DNA from 2 places in the Ideonella azotifigens genome. Region 2 is predicted to be linked to the other one. Evidence: riboswitches for the same ligand, from Rfam matches in the RefSeq annotation. Region 2 holds a riboswitch; the other holds the start of a gene.
The links. Region 2 has a riboswitch for S-adenosylhomocysteine ahead of metH (methionine synthase). Riboswitches for the same ligand answer to the same signal wherever they lie in the genome.

Region 1: linked by a shared signal. The riboswitch ahead of ahcY (adenosylhomocysteinase) and the one ahead of metH (methionine synthase) in region 2 are both predicted to bind S-adenosylhomocysteine.

The regions. Positions count from the first base shown of each region.
Region 1 is NZ_JAJNKD010000001.1:404,961-414,243, forward strand. Features, by position in the region: gene LRH25_RS01835 (OmpW/AlkL family protein) at 1-334, opposite strand, end outside; gene metF (methylenetetrahydrofolate reductase [NAD(P)H]) at 507-1,337, opposite strand; gene LRH25_RS01845 (TlyA family RNA methyltransferase) at 1,357-2,079, opposite strand; gene LRH25_RS01850 (DEAD/DEAH box helicase) at 2,153-5,674, opposite strand; gene ahcY (adenosylhomocysteinase) at 5,705-7,147, opposite strand; S-adenosyl-L-homocysteine riboswitch at 7,268-7,341, opposite strand; gene LRH25_RS01860 (AraC family transcriptional regulator) at 7,427-8,383, opposite strand; gene LRH25_RS01865 (aldo/keto reductase) at 8,554-9,283, shown strand, end outside.
Region 2 is NZ_JAJNKD010000026.1:13,284-22,566, reverse strand. Features, by position in the region: gene LRH25_RS31060 (homocysteine S-methyltransferase family protein) at 1-672, shown strand, start outside; gene LRH25_RS31055 (alpha/beta fold hydrolase) at 694-1,458, opposite strand; gene LRH25_RS31050 (HD domain-containing phosphohydrolase) at 1,596-3,047, shown strand; gene LRH25_RS31045 (cyclic nucleotide-binding domain-containing protein) at 3,067-3,669, opposite strand; gene LRH25_RS31040 (DUF3466 family protein) at 3,840-4,856, opposite strand; S-adenosyl-L-homocysteine riboswitch at 5,062-5,138, shown strand; gene metH (methionine synthase) at 5,291-8,011, shown strand; partial or broken gene LRH25_RS31030 (capsular biosynthesis protein) at 8,068-8,901, opposite strand.

The sequences.
Region 1 (9,283 bases), on a different contig from region 2:
CCTTCAGGTCGGTGAAGTGGTACTGCAGCGTCAGCGTGGGTGGCAGGTGCTTGAGGCTGCCGATGATGGTGTCGCCCGAGCGGATGGTGTGGCGCTGCGGGTAGGTCAGCACCAGTTCGGTGGCGATGTTGGGCGTGAAGAAGTAGCTGACATCGAACTCGGGAAAGGCCTTGTCGTTGATCTTCAGGTCCAGCCCGGTGCTGTCGCTGTTGTCGGACTGCAGGTAGAGCGCACGGGCGCGCAGCAGCCACTGGCCGCTGTCTTGCTGGGCGGCGGCGAATTGGGGGGCGAGGGCGGCGGCAACGGCGGCCAGGGCGATGAGGGTCTTGCGCATGGTGGCGAACTCCTTGTTGTTGAATGACATGACGTGATGTCATTGCAACCGGGGGAGGGGTTCGTCAAGCTGTGCTGGCGCAAGTTGCCGGTGCGCGAGGCGGTGTCCGCGGAAAGCGCTTGATCCAGGTCAGCATTGGCGCAGGCGCGGTGATGCGCCGGCGCCACAGGGCTCAGCCGCCCAGGCCCAGCCGCTCGCAGAGCGCCAGCGTGGCCGTGCTCTGGTTCATCGTGTAGAAGTGCAGGCTCGGCGCGCCACCGGCGATCAGGCGCTCGCACAGCGCGCTGACCACGTCCAGCCCGAAGGCCTTGATGCTGGCCGTGTCATCGCCAAAGCTTTGCAGCCGCATGCGGATCCAGCGCGGAATGTCGGCGCCGGTGCTGTCGGCAAAGCGCATCAGGCCGCTGGCGTTGGTGATGGGCATGATGCCGGGCACGATGGGCAGGTCCAGCCCCAGCGCGCGGGCTTCGTCGACGAAGCGGAAATACGCATCGGCATTGAAGAAGAACTGCGTCATCGCGGAATTCGCACCGGCCCGCGCCTTGGTCGCGAAGGCCTCCAGGTCGGCCTGCGGCGACCTGGCCTGCGGGTGCATCTCCGGATAGGCGGCCACTTCGATGTGGAAGTGCGTGCCGGTGGTTTCGCGGATGAAGGCGATCAGGTCGCTGGCATAGCGGAACTCGCCGAACGCGCCGTAGCCGCTGGGCAGGTCGCCGCGCAGCGCGACCAGCCGGCGGATGCCGGCGCCCTGGAACAGCTGCAGCTTCTCGCGCACCGACGCGCGCGTGGCGCCCACGCAGGTGAAGTGCGAGGCCGCGTCCATGCCCTCGGCCAGGATGGCCTGCACGGCGGCCAGCGTGCCGTCTTGCGTCGAGCCGCCAGCGCCATAGGTCACCGAGCAGAACTCGGGCTTGAGCGCATAGAGCTGCTGGCGCACGGCAGCAAGTTTGACCACGCCTTCGGGCGTCTTCGGCGGAAAGAACTCTAGGCTGATGGAGGTCATGTCAATCTGGCTTGCAGGTTCAAGCGGGCTGCTTGGCCCAGACGAAGAATTCGGTGTTGCCGTTGCCGCCCTTGATCGGGCTTTCGAAGTACTTCTGCACCTTCAGGCCGTGCGCCTTGCAGGCCTGCCAGAGGCGGTTTTCGACCTCGATGAAGTGCACCTTGTCCTTGACGATGCCGCCCTTGCCGATCTGCGCGGGCTGCAGCTCGAACTGCGGCTTGATCAGCACCAGCAGGTCGCCGCCCGGCGCCAGGTACTCGACCATGGTCGGCAGCACGTGGGTGGAGGTGATGAAGGACAGGTCGCCCGTCACGAAGTTGAAGCTGTGCTGTTCGTAGGCGGCCGCAAACGGCGAGCCTTCGACGTCCCGTGCGTTCTGGCCCTCGAAGCTGGTCACGCGCTCGTCGGCCTGCAGCTTGGGGTGCAACTGGCCGTGGCCCACGTCGATGCCCACCACATGGGCCGCGCCCGCCTGCAGCAGCGCGTCGGTGAAGCCGCCGGTGCTCTGCCCCAGGTCCAGGCATTGCCGCCCGGCCACGTCGATCTTGCAGGCCTTCAGCGCGCCTTCCAGCTTCAGCCCGCCGCGCGAGACAAAACGCAGCTCGGCGTCGTCGGTGACCTGCAGCTCACACTCCTCCGGCACGTCCAGCCCCGCCTTGTTGATCACCGCCCAGCCCTTGGGCCCCTTCCACCGCACGGCATGGCTCTCGATCAGGCGCTGAGCCGCCGACCGGGTGGCCACGAGGCCTCGTTGAAGAATCAATTGATCTGCGCGCATGGAGTTCCAGTGGAATGTGAGAGGGCGGCGATGCTGTTCATGCAGAGGCCATTTCGGAATTTTCGGTGGAGACGCTGCTGGCTTCGCCGAGCGTGGCAGCGCCCAGCGGCTGCAGCAGCCAGTTCAGGTCGGCTTCGCTGAGGCGGGCGCTGGTGTCTTCGGCATCTGCTGCGCCTTGCACGCTGCGGGCAAGTTCTGCCTTGCGGGCCTGCATCGCGAGGATGCGCTCTTCCAGCGTGCCATCAGCCACGAGCTTGTAGACGAAGACGGTCTGGGTCTGCCCCAGACGGTGGGCCCGGTCGGTGGCCTGGTTCTCGGCAGCCGGGTTCCACCAGGGGTCGAAATGGATCACGGTGTCGGCCTGCGGCAGGTTCAGGCCGGTGCCGCCGGCTTTCAGGCTGATCAGGAACAGCGGCACCTCGCCCGATGTGAAACGGGTGATCGCGGCCTCGCGGTCCAGGGTGTCGCCGGTCAGAAGTGTCCAGCGCAGGTCGGCGCTGGCCAGCGCGGCTTCGATCAGCGCCAGCATCGAGGTGAACTGAGAGAACAGCAATATGCGGCGGCCTTCTTCCAGCATCTGCGGCAGGTTCTCCAGCAACCAGGTCAGCTTGGCCGATTCGCTGCCGATCTTCTGGCGGTTGTTCTTCAGCTTGACCAATCGCGGGTCGCAGCAGGCCTGGCGCAGCTTGAGCAAGGCGTCCAGCACGAAGATCTGGGAACGGGCCAGGCCTTTGGCGGCGAGCGCCTTCTGCACCGAGGCCTCGGCGGCAGCGCGGATGGTTTCATAAAGATTGGCTTGCGCTGCGCCCAGTTGCACGCGCACGACCTGCTCGATCTTCGGCGGCAGTTCCGATGCCACCATGCGCTTGTCCCGGCGCAGCATGAAGGGCATGAGCCGGCGGCGGAGCAAGGCCAGGCGACGGCTGTCGCGCTGCTTTTCGATGGGCGTGCGGTACAGCTCGGTGAAACGCGGCTCGCGGCCCAGGTAGCCCGGCAGCACCAGGTCGAACAGGCTCCACAGCTCGCCCAGGTGGTTCTCCATCGGCGTGCCGGTCAGCGCGATGCGGTGGTGGGCGTGCAGTTGCCGGGCCGCCTTGGCGGTATGGGTGCGCGCATTCTTTAGCGTCTGGGCCTCGTCCAGGACCAGGGCATGCCAGGACTGTTCGACCAGCACGTGCAGATCGCGTTGCAGCAAGGGGTAGGTCGTCAGCACCACATCGTGTTCAGCCAACTCGGCGTGGCGCGCGTGGCGGCCGGCGCCGTGCAGCACCAGCATGCGCAGTCCGGGCGCGAAGCGCTCGCATTCGCGGTGCCAGTTGCCGACCAGGCTGGTAGGCACCACGATCAGGCTTGGGTGCCGGCCCAGGCCGCGTCGTTGTTCGTCCAGCAGGTGGGTCAGGGTCTGCAGGGTCTTGCCCAGGCCCATGTCGTCTGCCAGCACGCCGCCCAGGCGATGCTTGGCGAGTGCGCTCATCCAGGCCCAGCCCTGTTGCTGGTACGGCCGCAGCTTGGCCTGCAGTCCCTCGGGAGGCGGTGGCAGCGTGACTCCGGCCTGGCGTGGCGCCAGCACCTCTCGTAAAGCGGCATGGCCGTTTTGGCCGAACTCGGCCTGGTCGGCGCCCAGCCGCAAGGCTTCCACCGGCGAAAGGCTCAAGGATTCGCTGCCGAAGTCGCCTTCGCGTTCACCCAGCAGCTCGATCAGCACCTGCAGCCACGGCCGTAGCGGCGCCGAGGGCAGCTGCCACCAGTGGTTGTCGTCCGTTTGCAGCCAGAAATGCTCGGGCAGGGCGGCGGGATCGTTGGCGGCATCCAGATTCAGGCCGGCCAGCACCTGCGGCAGCAAGGGCAGCAGGTTGATGCGCCGGCCGTCGATGTCGAAGCCCAGGGAAAGGTCCAACCAGCCCCCGGCATCGCGCGGGTCGCTGCTTTCCAGGCTGGCGGAGATGTCGTCGACTCGCTGGGTGCGGCGCAGCCAATCCTCGTCGAGTTCAACGATGAAGCCCAGCTCGCGCAGTGGCGCGAAATCCTGGGTCAGCCAGCCGGCCAGCAGGGTCTTCGGGTCTTCGCTCCTGGCGCCACCCAGTTGCCAGTGGTGCGGCGGGTCCGTGATGTCCGATGTGGTCACATGGCGCGGTGTGGCGAATTCGGCCCAGGCATGCGCTGCGGCCAATTCGGCGGCCGGCTCGCGGTGCAGTTCCACTAACCCTTGCGCGCTCGTAACGAACTGGCGTACGGGCGCGCGCGCCGGCCAGGGGGCGCAACGCAGGCCGTCGTAGTCGAGCCAAAGTTCCGCTTCGGCCACGGGCGCGGGTGCAGCAGGTTTCGAGCGCCTGGCCGCCGGTTCGGGCCAGCGCAGCCGGAGCACTGGCCGCGGCGCGATCTGCCGGATGGTGCGCACCACCGGCTCGGCCACGGCCTCCGGCAGCGAAGGCAGCAGCCCCCGCAGTTCCGGCTGCTGGCGCAGCCAGGCCTCAGGCATGGGCGGGCAGCGCAGCCATTGCGCAACCTGCGACTCGGCGATGCCTTGCAGATCCAGTGGACCGATGCAGTGGGTGGCGTCGTCCCGATAGAGATTGGCCTGCCCCAGGTAGGGCACGGCAGCGGCTTCCTGGCCGTGCGCGTCCCGGATGCATGGGCTCAGCGCCCACATGGCCGAGGCCAGGGGCTGCCAGGTCCAGTCCAGGCGGCGGCTCGGGCCCCAATGCCAGGGTGCAGACGGCGTGTCGTCGGACAGGCGCTGAACCACGCGGCCACTGGCCAGGACCCGCTCCAGCGTGGGTCGCGCCAGCGCGCCGGCCAGGACGCCCCAAGGCAGGGTGTTCCAGCGCGAACCGGACAGGTGCTGCATGGCCTCCAGGTTCTGCAGCAGGAACAGCAAATCCGGGTCTCCGGCATGGGCGTTGAAGTCGTGAAAGTTCTGCGAGGGCAGGCTTTGCAAGCGTCCCGGCAACCCGGTCTTCTTCAGCAATTTGCTGCGCGCCGGCCTCAGCGTGAGCCTGTGCTCGCCCGGCTGATGGCCGCGATGTTCTGCCAGTTCGAAATAAACGATGCCATCGGGCTGTGAGGGTCTGAAAGACAGGCTGACCCGAACCAACTGTTGATTTTCCAGCCAGCGCTGGGCCGCCGCTTCTTCGGCGGACGGCTGCCGGGACGCCGCTTTGCCCACCGGTGTTGCCGCCGGTGCCGAGGTGGCGCGCGGCGCCTGGGGCTGGGTGGGTGGCACGACCTCAGGCTGCTGCCTTGACAGCTCAAGCAACAGCGCGACCGCGTGCTTGCAGCGCTGGCCTACCGGGCAATCGCAGCCCGCGCCAAACCACCACTGGCCGTTTTCGTCGCGCACCAGGTCCAGCCAGGTCTCGTAGTTGCCCGAGCTGCCGCCCACTTCGGCGTCCACCGTCCAGCCGGGGTTCGCATTCGGGTCTTCAGTGAGTGTGAGCTCGCCGACCCGCCGCTCGCGAGCGTAGCGTTCGCCACGCTCGCGAGCACCCGAGCCGAACTGTTGCAGCAAGGTGCTCAGCCCGGGGCCGGACACTGCCTGCAACTCATCGTCGTCGTACATGGCGAGGCGAACGCTGGGCGCGAAACCGGGTCAGTACCGGTAGGTGTCGGGCTTGTAGGGGCCTTGCTTGGGCACGCCGATGTAGGCCGCCTGCTCGTCCGTCAGCTCGGTCAGCATCGCGCCAACCTTCTTCAGGTGCAGCCGGGCGACCTTCTCGTCCAGATGCTTGGGCAGCACGTAGACCTTGCCCACGTCGTAGCCGTCCTTGTGGCAGAACAGCTCGATCTGGGCGATGGTCTGATTGGCGAACGAGGAGCTCATCACGAAGCTGGGGTGGCCGGTGCCGCAGCCCAGGTTCACCAGCCGGCCCTTGGCCAGCAGGATGATCTTCTTGCCGTCCGGGAAGACCACGTGGTCGACCTGGGGCTTGATCTCGTCCCACTCGTACTTCTCGAGCGACGCGACGTCGATCTCGTTGTCGAAGTGGCCGATGTTGCAGACGATGGCCTGGTCCTTCATCGCGGCCATGTGTTCATGGCGGATGACGTCCTTGTTGCCGGTGGTGGTCACGAAGATGTCGGCCTTGTCGGCCGCGTATTCCATGGTCACGACCTTGTAGCCTTCCATCGCGGCCTGCAGCGCGTTGATCGGGTCGATCTCGGTCACCCAGACCTGGGCCGACAGCGCGCGCAGTGCCTGCGCCGAGCCCTTGCCCACGTCGCCATAACCGGCCACGCAGGCGACCTTGCCGGCGATCATCACGTCGGTGGCGCGCTTGATGCCGTCCACCAGGCTTTCGCGGCAGCCGTACAGGTTGTCGAACTTGCTCTTGGTGACCGAGTCGTTGACGTTGATCGCGCGGAACAGCAGCGTGCCCTTGACCGACATTTCCTTCAGGCGGTGCACGCCGGTGGTCGTCTCTTCGGTCACGCCGATGATCTCGGCGCTCTTGCGGGTGTACCAGGTCGGGTCCACTGCCAGCTTGGCCTTGATCGCGGCGAAGAGTTCGGTCTCTTCTTCGCTCTTCGGGTTGGCAATGACGGACAGGTCCTTCTCGGCCTTCTGGCCCAGGTGCATCAGCAGCGTCGCGTCGCCGCCATCGTCCAGGATCATGTTCGGGCCTTCGCCGGCCGTGCCCTTGGCGCCGAAGTCGAAGATGCGGTGGGTGTAGTCCCAGTAGTCCTTCAGCGTTTCGCCCTTGTAGGCGAAGACGGGGGTGCCGGCGGCGACCAGCGCGGCAGCGGCATGGTCCTGGGTCGAGAAGATGTTGCACGAGGCCCAGCGCACCTGTGCGCCCAGGGCCTGCAGGGTCTCGACCAGCACGGCGGTCTGGATCGTCATGTGCAGCGAGCCGGTGATGCGCGCGCCTTTCAGCGGCTGGCTGGCGGCGAATTCCTCGCGGATCGCCATCAGGCCGGGCATCTCGGTCTCGGCGATCTTGATTTCCTTGCGGCCCCAGGCTGCAAGCGACAGGTCGGCAATGACGTGGGAATCGGTGGCCAGCAGTTGGCTGGCGGGAGTGGCTGCATTCATCGGGGAGCTCCGAAAGTCAAAGGGTTGACCCGCGGTGGCGAACAGGATGAACAACAGCGTGCACCGGCACAAGCGGGACACAACTCACCCTGGGCGCCACGGCCATGGATCGCAGGGCCGTGCGGGTGAGCGCCGTTGCAAAGCAGAAGGTTCCGAGCCTGGGGCCTGCTGGCCTTGCAACGCTCCTCGGAACCGAGGGCCGGATTCTAACCAGCACCGCAGCCGCTGGCGAGGCGTCCCTTGCCGCGGGTGCAGTACCGGCGCTGTCAGTTTCAGGACTTATGTCGCATCGGCCGGCGCTTTGAGTTGGCTGATGTCGGCCCGCGGCGGCGTGCCGAACAGCCGCCGGTACTCGCGGCTGAACTGCGACGGGCTTTCGTAGCCCACGCGGTGCGCCGCGGTGCTGGCGTCCAGCCCTTCGGCCAGCATCAGCCGGCGCGCGTGCTGCAGCCGCAGGGACTTCTGGAACTGCAGCGGCGACAGCGTGGTCAGCTGCTTGAAGCGCAGGTGCAGCGTGGACGGGCTCATCGCCGCGCTGGCGGCCAGCTCGTCGATGCGCAGCGGCTGGTCGTAGCGCTGCGTCAGCTGCTCGACTGCGCGGGCAATGCGCGGCGCGGCGCTGTCGCCGGCCGCCAGTGCGCGCAGCCGCGGGCCCAGCGGCCCGGTCAGCACGCGGTAGAAGATCTCGCGCTGCACCAGCGGCGCCAGCATGCGCAGGTCCTGCGGCGTGTCCAGCAGTTGCAACAGGCGCAGCGCAGCGTCCAGCAGCGGCGCGGTCACGGGCGCCAGGTTCAGGCCGCCGGCGGCGGGTTCGACCGGCGCTGCCGTCACCGGCGGGCCGGCATCCAGTTCGAGCAACAGGTCGGCCAGCGTCTGGGTGTCGCAGCTGAAGCGCAGGCAGATGTAGGGCTTGTCCGGCGTGGCCTGGATCACGTGGCTGCGCGGCATCAGCGGCATGGCCACCAGCAGGCAATGACTCGGGCCGTAAACCAGCACATCGTCGCCGAGCTGCACCTTTTTCGCGCCCTGCAGCGCCAGCACCAGTCCCGGCTCGTAGACGGCAGGCAACTGGGCGGCTGGCGCGCTGGCGCGTATCAGTTGGAGGCCAGCCACCGCGGTGGCGTGCGTGCCGTCGCTGGTGGCGCGGCGCAGCGTCAGCGCAAGCGCGCGCTGGCGCAATGCGTCCAGTTCGGCGGCGGCAGGGGATGGGGCGGCAACAAGTGTCGATTCGGCCATGCCGGCGATTGTGCAAGCGCTGCTTTGGCCTTGGCGGTCCTGTGGCCGCAGGATCGGAGGATCAGGCAAGGATGGCCGAGCTTTGCACTGTGCCGGCGTGGCGCCGCTGCCTAAGCTTCGGTCCATCGCAGCGGCACAGGGCCGTTGCCTGCTCACAAGGAGAGACTGTCATGACCACCACCAAGCAAACCGCCGCACTGCCGCGCCGCCGCCTGGGCACCCAGGGCCCGCAGGTCTCGGCCATCGGCCTGGGCTGCATGGGCATGTCCGACTTCTACGGCCCGCGGGACGACGCCCAGTCCCTGGCCGTGCTGCACCACGCGCTGGACATCGGCCTGAATTTCTTCGACACCGCCGACATGTACGGCGTGGGCCGCAACGAGCAGCTCATCTCGCAGGTGCTGGCCAAGCGACGCAGCGAGGTGGTGATCGCCACCAAGTTCGGCAACGTGCGCGCGCCGGACGGCACGCCGCTGGGCATCGACGGCAGCGCGGCCTACGTGCGCAAGGCCTGCGACGCCAGCCTGCAGCGCCTGGGCGTCGAGCAGATCGACCTCTACTACCAGCACCGGGTCGACAAGAAGGTGCCGATCGAGGAAACCGTTGGCGCGATGGCCGAACTGGTCAAGGCGGGCAAGGTCAAGCACCTGGGCCTGTCCGAAGCCTCGGCGGCCACCATCCGCCGCGCCGCCGCGGTGCACCCGATTGCCGCGGTGCAGACCGAGTATTCGCTGTGGAGCCGCGACGTCGAAGATGAAGTGTTGCCCACCTGCCGCGAACTGGGCATCGCGCTGGTCCCCTACAGCCCGCTGGGCCGTGGTTTCCTGACCGGTGCGATCCGCAGCACCGACCAGCTGGCGGCCGACGACTGGCGCCGCGCCAACCCGCGCTTCCAGGCCG
Region 2 (9,283 bases):
CGCTACGTGGCTGGCGCGCTCGGCCCGACGCCGCGCACCGCCAGCATCAGCCCCGACGTGAACGATGCCGGCGCCCGCAACGTGACTTTCGACGAACTGCGCGCCGCCTATTACGAGCAGGCCCAGGCGCTGATGGACGGCGGCTGCGACCTGTTCCTGGTCGAGACCATCTTCGACACGCTGAACGCCAAGGCCGCGATCTTCGCGCTGGACGAGCTGATGGAAGCCACCGGCGAGCGCCTGCCGGTGATCATCTCCGGCACCGTGACCGACGCCTCCGGCCGCATCCTCTCAGGCCAGACCGTGGGCGCCTTCTGGCACTCGGTGCGCCATGCGCGCCCGCTGGCCGTGGGCTTGAACTGTGCGCTGGGCGCGGCGCTGATGCGGCCGTACATCGAAGAGCTGAGCCGCATTGCCGGCGACACCTTCGTCAGCTGCTACCCGAACGCCGGCCTGCCCAACCCGATGAGCGACACCGGCTTCGACGAGACGCCGGACGTGACGGGCTCGCTGATGGGCGAATTCGCCAGGTCAGGCTTCCTGAACATTGTCGGCGGCTGCTGTGGCACCACGCCAGCGCACATCGCCGCCATCGCGCAGCAGGTCAAGAACTACCGCCCGCGGCATGTGCAGGACAAGCTGTTCAGCCCGCTGCTGAAAGAAGCCGCCTGAGCTGACGGCTGGCCCGCACGCTCAGCGGGCGACCGCCTGCACCGCCTGCAGGATCACCGCGGCCACTTCGGCCGGGCGCGACTGCTGCGGCACGTGGCTGGTCGGCAGCGTGGTCACGGTGGCGCCGATCTTCCTGGCCATCGCGCGCTCCAGGTCCGGGTCGATCATGCGGTCGTTGGCGCTGACGATGTACCAGGACGGGCGAGTCTGCCAGGCCGCCACGGTCGCCTTGTCGCCAAAGGCTTTGGCCTGGATGGCGCCCTGGGTGACCGCCATCACCGCGGCTTGCGCGGCCGGCACGTCCTGCGCAAAGTCCTCGGCCACGGCGGCCGGCGGCAGAGACAGGAAGCCTTGCGCGTCGGGCACCAGCTTGGCGATGCCGGGCGGCGTGGGGTAGCCCTGGCCCAGCTCGCCAGCGGCCTGACCCACGCTGGGGGCAAACGCGGCCACATAGACCAGCGCGCCGACCTTGTCGTTCACGCCGGCTTCGGTGATGACCTGGCCGCCCCAGGAGTGACCGACCAGCACCACCTTGCCCTTCTGGAGGGCCACCGCGCGCTGCGTGGCGGCCACGTCGCCGGCCAGCGATTCCAGGCCGTTCTGCACCGCGGTGACGTGCACGCCCTGGGCCTGCAGCAGCGGGATGACCTTGGCCCAGTCGGAGCCATCGGCAAAGGCGCCATGCACCAGCACGACGGAAGGCAGCTCGGCCGCCAGGGCCGGGGCGGTGCCGCCGATCAGACCGGCAGCGAGGGCGAGGGAAGAGAGCGCGAGACGGGTGTTCATGATGCGGTTCCGGTGAGGAGGTTAGAGTGCGCGTCGTTCTGAACGCGTGCCGTCAGTGTCGAAATTCCGGCGCATTTCCGGCATCGGTCGATTGACCGAGGCTGGCGCCCCTCCGCCGCATTCCGCTTCCCTCCCCCATGCCTGCCGATTCCCCTGTGGCCACCCCCGACGTGGCGGTCAGCGACGCCGTGCGCGCCTTCGCCTTCATCGGCGACCTCAGCATGGGCCGGCCGACCGACCATTCCCACCGCACCGCGCGCCTGGCCGGCTGGCTGGCGCTCGCGTCTGGTGGCCAGGCGGCCGAGCAGCAGGCGGCAGAGGCGGTGGCGCTGCTGCGCTGGTCCGGCTGCACTGCCAACGCGGCCGGCTTCGACCAATTGCTGGGCGACGACGTGGCCGGCCGCGAGCAGATGTTCGCCCAGACCTTGCGACCGCTCAGCCTGCAGGAGCAGCGCGCGGTGGCGCCGCTGGCCGAGATCCATTGCGAGGTTTCTGGCGACATCGCGCGCCAGCTCGGCATGGGCGCCGCGGTGGAAGCCGGCCTGCGCCAGGTCTTCGAGCGCTGGGACGGCGGCGGACAGCCGGGGCAACTGGGCGGCGAAGCGGTGCCGGCGGTGGTCTACCAGGTGGCGATTGCCAGCGAGCTGGAAATCCTTTCGCAGGTGCACGGGCAGGCCGAGGCGCTGGCCCGCGTGCGCGCCGCGGGCGGTAGCCGATACCCGGCGGCATTGGCCACGCTGGCTTGCAGCGCGGCGGCGGACTGGCTGGCGGCGCTCGATGAGCCCAGCCCAGCCCGCGAAACGGTTGACGAGGCTGATCGCCGCGTGCCGCTGGCGTTGGTGGCCGACGTGGCCGACCTCAAGCTGCCCTGGCTGGCCGGCCAGTCGCGCCAGGTCGCCGAAGCGGCGCAGGCCACCGCGCGCCTGCTCGGACTGGACGAAGACGCCGCGGCACAGCTGCACCGCGCCGGCCTGCTGCACGGCATTGGCCGCGCCGCGCTGCCCAATCACCTGTGGAACAAGGCGGGCCGGCTCTTGGCCGGCGAGCGCGAACGCCTGCGGCTGATGCCTTACTGGACCTTCCGCGCCGCCGGCGCGATCCAGCGGCTGAAGACCGAGGCCGAGCTGGCGTCGCATGCCTGGGAAAAGCTGGACGGCAGCGGCGCCTTCCGCAGCCTGTCGGGCGCCGCGTTGTCGCAAGCGCAGCGGGTGCTGGCCACCGCAGCCGCGCTGGTGGCGCTGCGCTCACCGCGGCCGTGGCGGCTGGCGCATGACGCTGACGCCGCAGCGCAGCTGCTGCGCGGCGAGGCGACGCGTGGCATGTTCGACCCGGCCGTGGTTGAAGCCGCCATCGCCGCCGCGGCTGGCGCCCGCCCGCGCGCACCAGCCCGCGCGGCGGTGACACTCAGTGGCCGCGAGGCGGACGTGCTGCGGCGCATCAGCCTGGGCGAAAGCAACAAGGAGGTGGCGCGGGCGCTGAGCATCAGCCCGAGCACGGTGCGCACCCACATTGAGAGCGTATTCCGCAAGCTCGAATGTTCGACCCGCGCGGCCGCCACGCTGAAGGCCTTCACGCTGGGGCTGCTGTAGCCCGCGGCGCCTGGGGCGATCAGTCCTGGTCGGACTGGCGCGCGGCGCGGTTCAACGCGCCGCCCATCACCTGCTGCAGCTGGTGGTTCAGCTCGTTGATCTCTTCCTGCATGGCCCGCACCAGCTGGCTGTAGACGCGCTGCTGGCGGCCGGCTTCGCGCAGCCGCTGGGCCATGCCCTGCGAGATGTTGGCCAGCAGCTTGGCGGCCACCGCCGGTTCGTCGATCATCAGCCGGCGCAGGGCGCCGCGTGACAGCGAGGCGGCCTGCACCGGCGTCATCGCGATGCAGGAGGCCGCGCGCGGCGCGCCGTCCAGCAAACCCATCTCGCCGATCAGGCTGCCCGGGCCGAGCACGGTGACGATCAGCGGGTCGGTGCGGCTGACAACGGTGTTCTCGACGCTGACCTCGCCGTCGATCACCAGCAGCATGTGGCCGGTGTCGGCCTGCTCGCCCTCGCGCAGCAGCACCGCGCCTTCGTCGCACTGCCACAGTCGCATGTAGCTGACGACGGTGCGGGCCTCCTCGGCCTGCAGGTCGGCCAGCGCACTGGGCCGGCGCAACAGCTCGGCAGCCAGCTCGATCAGGTAGGGGTCGTGGGCGGCGGGTAAGGTGGAGTTCATGGGCAACGGCAAGGCGCGCCCATTCTCGCGCCGGAACCCCGGCAGGCACACATCCCGTCAGGTTAGCGGCTGGACTGGTCCGAAAGCGCAGCAGGCGCCAGCGCAGTGTGCGATGGCGCCGATTTGTACCGGTTTACGGACAGAGGCGGACCGACCCGCCCCGTGACACTTCAGTTCACCGGGATCAGCAGATAGGCGTGATAGTCCTCGCCCTGGATGCCGTTGGTGACGATGACGCCGTTGTTGTTGATGCCTTGGCCGGCGTCGAACTGGACCTTGCCGTAGAGCGGGTCGGCCGGGTCGATCAGGGTGGAGACGTCCACCATGCCGGTCTTCTTGTCGTAGTAGAACGCCACGTTGGTGGAACCGCGGCGGGCGGGCTTGTCGGCAATGCCGACGACCTGGCCGGCGTCATTGACCTTCAGCGCATTGCTGTAGAGACCGCCGGGCAGCACGCCAATGTCGATCATGCCCTTCTTCTTGTCCCACAGGAAGGCGCGGCTGGTGAGGGTGTCGGGGTCGGCGCTGTAGCCAGCCACCTGGCCCTTGCTGTTGATGCCCTTGCCGTAGCTGTAGGGCGCCAGCGGGCTGAAGGCGCCGAGCTGGTTGACCTTGCCTTCGGCGCTGACGCGCACGCCGATGGTCGCGTCGGTCTTGTCGTAGTGGCCCACCCATTGGCCGCTGGCGTTGATGCCCGAGGCGTCCGCCGCGCCCTTCTTCGGGAACGGGTCGACCATGCCGGTGGCCGCCGTCCAGGTGAAGGCATGCGGCACGCCGTCCACCGTGTTGCTCTGGCCAACGACGGTGCCGTTGTCCGAAATGCCGGCGGCCATGCTGTAGCGGTGCGCGGGGTCGAAGCTGCCCAGCGCCTGCATGCCGGTCACGGGGTCGTAAAGGAAGGCGCCAGGCGAGTCGGACGGTCCGCTGTAGCCGACGATCTGGCCGGCGTTGTTGATGCCGGTGGCGAAGCTGGAGGTGTCGCCGGGCAGCGTGCCCAGGGTGACGATGCTGCCATCGGGCTGGAAGGCCACGGCGATGTGGGCGCCGTACTGCTCCTTCTGGATCCAGCCGACGACGACGTTCTGGTCGTTGATCGCCAGGCCCTGGCTGGAGTAGCCATCCGGCCCGACGCCCAGGTCCTTGATGCGATAGGTGGGTGCAGCTTGCGCCGAGGTGGCGGCGAGCATCAGGCAGGCCAGCGCAGCGGCGGCCAGGGGGGCGGTGAGGGGTTTGATGGCAGTTTCCTTGATGTGAAAAACGTGGGTTGAGACCTGCCAAAAAGTGTAGGAGCCCCCTGCGTCGAGCGGCCTACCCGAAAGGGTAGCTGACCCGCACTGGATCGTGGGGGTGGGGCGAGCGCCGGCACGTCGGGTCGCAGGCCGCTAAAATCAGGCTTCCAAGGAGCGTTGCAGCAGCGCGGTGATCCCGCGCTGTCAGGCTTGGGTAGATGACAACGACGCTCACCCGACCTGGGTGAGCTCCGCCCGCTCGGGCCGATTTTCTTCATCTCCTCGTGTTGCCGCACGACCGCGCCATGCCCTCCGCCTCTGCCTCTGCCGACCTTCCCGACGTTCCCGACGTTCCCGATTCGAGCTCTGACACCGCCGTGGCACCGCCGCCGATGCGGCTGTCCGGGCTGGAGCCTGTGGCCATCGACGCGCAGTCGCTGTTCGTCAACATCGGCGAGCGCACCAATGTCACCGGCTCCAAGGTCTTCGCCCGCATGATCCTGGCCGGCGAGTTCGAGAAGGCGCTGGCCGTCGCCCGCCAGCAGGTCGAAAACGGCGCGCAGGTGATCGACATCAACATGGACGAGGCGATGCTGGACAGCCAGGCCGCCATGGTGCGTTTCCTGAACCTGATTGCCGGGGAGCCGGAGATCGCGCGCGTGCCCATCATGGTGGACTCGTCGAAGTGGAGCGTGATCGAGGCCGGGTTGAAGTGCCTGCAGGGCAAGGGCATCGTCAACAGCATTTCGCTGAAGGAAGGCGAGGCCGAGTTCAAGCGCCAGGCCACGCTGGTGCGGCGCTATGGCGCTGCCGCCGTGGTCATGGCCTTCGACGAGCAAGGCCAGGCCGACACCTTCGCGCGCAAGACCGAGATCTGCGCACGCGCCTACCGGGTGCTGGTCGAAGGCGTGGGCTTCCCGCCTGAAGACATCATCTTCGACCCGAACATCTTCGCGATCGCCACCGGCATCGAGGAGCACAACAACTACGCGGTGGACTTCATCAACGCCACGCGCTGGATCAAGCAAAACCTGCCCGGTGCCAAGGTCTCGGGCGGCGTGTCCAACGTGTCGTTCAGCTTCCGCGGCAACGAGCCGGTGCGCGAGGCCATCCACACGGTCTTCCTGTACCACGCGATCCAGGCGGGCATGGACATGGGCATCGTCAACGCCGGCATGGTCGGCGTGTACGACCAGCTGGACGCGGACTTGCGCGAACGCGTGGAAGACGTGGTGCTGAACCGCCGCGCGGACTCGACCGAGCGGCTGCTGGAGGTGGCCGAGCAGGTCAAGGGCGCGGCCAAGGACGACAGCGCCCGGCTGGCCTGGCGCGCGGCGCCGGCGACCGAGCGGCTCTCACACGCGCTGGTGCACGGCATCACCGAGTTCATCAACGAGGACACCGAAGAGGTGTGGCAGGCGATCCAGGCCGATGGCGGCCGGCCGCTGCATGTGATCGAAGGCCCGCTGATGGCCGGCATGAACATCGTCGGCGACCTGTTCGGCGCCGGCAAGATGTTCCTGCCCCAGGTGGTGAAAAGCGCCCGCGTGATGAAGCAGGCCGTGGCCCATTTGCTGCCCTACATCGAGGCCGAGAAAAAGGCCTTGGTGGACGCTGGCGGCGACGCCAAGGCCAAGGGCAAGATCGTCATCGCGACGGTCAAGGGCGACGTGCACGACATCGGCAAGAACATCGTCACGGTGGTCCTGCAGTGCAACAACTTCGAGGTCGTCAACATGGGCGTGATGGTGCCTTGCCAGGACATCCTGGCCAAGGCGCGCGAGGAAGGCGCCGACATCATCGGCCTGTCGGGCCTGATCACGCCCAGCCTGGAAGAGATGCAGCACGTGGCCGCCGAAATGCAGCGCGACCCGTATTTCCGCGAGCGTGGCACGCCGCTGCTGATCGGCGGCGCCACCACCAGCCGGGTGCACACCGCGGTGAAGATCACGCCGCACTACGCCGGTCCCATCGTCTACGTGCCGGACGCTTCGCGCGCAGTGGGCGTGTGCGCCGAGTTGCTGAGCGACGACCGCGCCGCGGCCTACATCGAGACGCTGAACGCCGACTACCAGCGCGTGCGCGAGCTGCATGCGAACAAGAAGGCCACGCCGCTGGTGACGCTGGCCGAGGCCCGCGCCAACAAGACGCCGCTGGACTGGTCGCAGGCGCCGGTGAAGCCGCGTTTCCTCGGCCGCCGCGTGATGAAGCAATACGACCTGGCCGAGCTGGCGCAGTGCATCGACTGGGGCCCGTTCTTCCAGACCTGGGACCTGGCCGGCCCGTACCCGGCGATCCTGGATGACGCGGTGGTCGGCGTCGAGGCACGCAAGGTGCTGGCCGACGGCCAGGCCATGCTCAAGCGCATCATCGATGGCCGCTGGCTGCAGGCCAACGCGGTGCTGGGCTTCTGGCCGGCCAACACGGTGGACGACGACGTGATCGAGGTCTACGCCGACGAGTCGCGCAGCGAGGTGCTGATGCGCTGGGCGCCGCTGCGCATGCAGACGGTGCGGCCGGTGGTCGATGGCGTGAAACGGCCCAACCGCTCGCTGGCCGACTTCATCGCGCCCAAGGGCACGCAGCCGGACTACATCGGCCTGTTCGCGGTCACCGCAGGGCTGGGCGCCGACGCGCGCGCCAAGCAGTTCGAGGACGCGCAGGACGACTATTCCTCCATCATGCTGAAGGCGCTGGCCGACCGGCTGGCCGAAGCCTTTGCCGAGCGGCTGCACCAGCGCGTGCGCATGGAGCTGTGGGGCTACGCACCGGACGAGGCGCTGAGCAATGCCGAGCTGATCGCCGAGAAGTACAGCGGCATCCGCCCGGCGCCTGGCTACCCGGCCTGCCCGGACCACAGCGTGAAGGGCCCGATGTTCGAACTGCTGGCCTGTGGCGAGATCGACATGGGCCTGACCGAAAGCCTGGCGATGACGCCGGCGGCCAGCGTCAGCGGCTTTTACCTGGCCCACCCGAAGGCGACTTATTTCAATGTCGGCACGGTCGGCGAGGACCAGCTGGCAGCCTGGGCCGACGCGTTGGGCATGGACGAAGACAGCGCGCGGCGGCGGTTGGTCTCGGTGCTGGACGGCAGGCCAGGCGTTTCGGCGTAGAAGCTGGCGTTCAGCTGGGTTTCGCGCAGCAGGTGGGCGCGAAAGCGCGCGAACAGGCGCTTGTCCACCGTGCCGGGGTGGCGCCAGAACTCGGACAGCGGGCCGGCATGCACCATGCCCGGCACCGCGTAAAAGCACTCGCCCAGCGTGATCACCGGCGTGCTGTGGTACATGGACTGCAGGCCGGTGGTGCTGTTGACCGTGACCACGCCGGCAGCGTGCATCAGCAGCGTTGGCAGGTGCTGGTCATGGATGTAGTGCACCCGGTGCGCCACGCCCAGCGCCGTCGCCCGGCGGGCGATCAGGCGGCGGTAGTCGTTGTACGGCCGGTCCAGCGGATGGTGCTTGAAGACCAGCAGCTGATCGGCCGGCGCATGCACCGCGAACGAAGCCATCACCTCTTCGATGAAGTTCGGCACGGTGCCAAAACGCGAGTGGTGGATGATCTGGCTGTCGTTGTGGACCTGCAGCGGCACCAGCATGTAGCGCTTGTGCTGCGCTGGGTGGCTGAGGAAGCCCAGCATGTCGCTTTCCAGCCAGCGGTTTTTCCACTTGCGCATGCCACCCCGAACCCAGCGCAGGCCCTCGCGGACCGGATGCAGGCAGCGGTGGTGCTCGTAATGCGGGTAACGCGCACGGCCTTTCCACAGCTCGGTGGCATAGGTCATCGCAATGTCGGCCACTTCGCCAAACTGCTGATGCGTGGGCTGCGGCGCCGGTTGCGGCTCGATGTTGAGCCGGCGGTAGAAGGCCGCGTCGCGCGGGATGGACGATTCTGCGTTGACGCCGCCGATCTCCAGCGTCACGTAGTCCGGCCGAAGGTAGCCTTCCTCGAACACATAGACGGTGATGCCCAGCGCACGCGCTTCGGCCAGCGCCGTGTCATGCATCGCGCGGGTCTGGCCAAACAGCACCAGCGCGTCGATCTGATGCGAGACCAGGCGTTCACGCAGCCAGGCAGGCCATTCCGCCGGTGGCTGATTGAAGGCCCAGGCGCCATCCTGTTCGGGAAAATAGAACTCGTCACCCGCGTTGAAATTGACCTTCCAGACCGTTTGCCCATGGTCGCGCAGCGTCTTCGCCAAGGTGGCAAAGAACCGGCCCATGGGGCCCTGCAGCAGCAGCGTGCGACGCTGAGACAGCAGGCGGTCTAGGGAAATCGGAATCATGCGAACGACAAAACGGTGTGACCAGCGTGCCCACGAGACGCGGCCGGAAAGGCCGCGTCAACGCAAAGCGACAAACATGCCCGACTGCCGGCTCAACCCACGG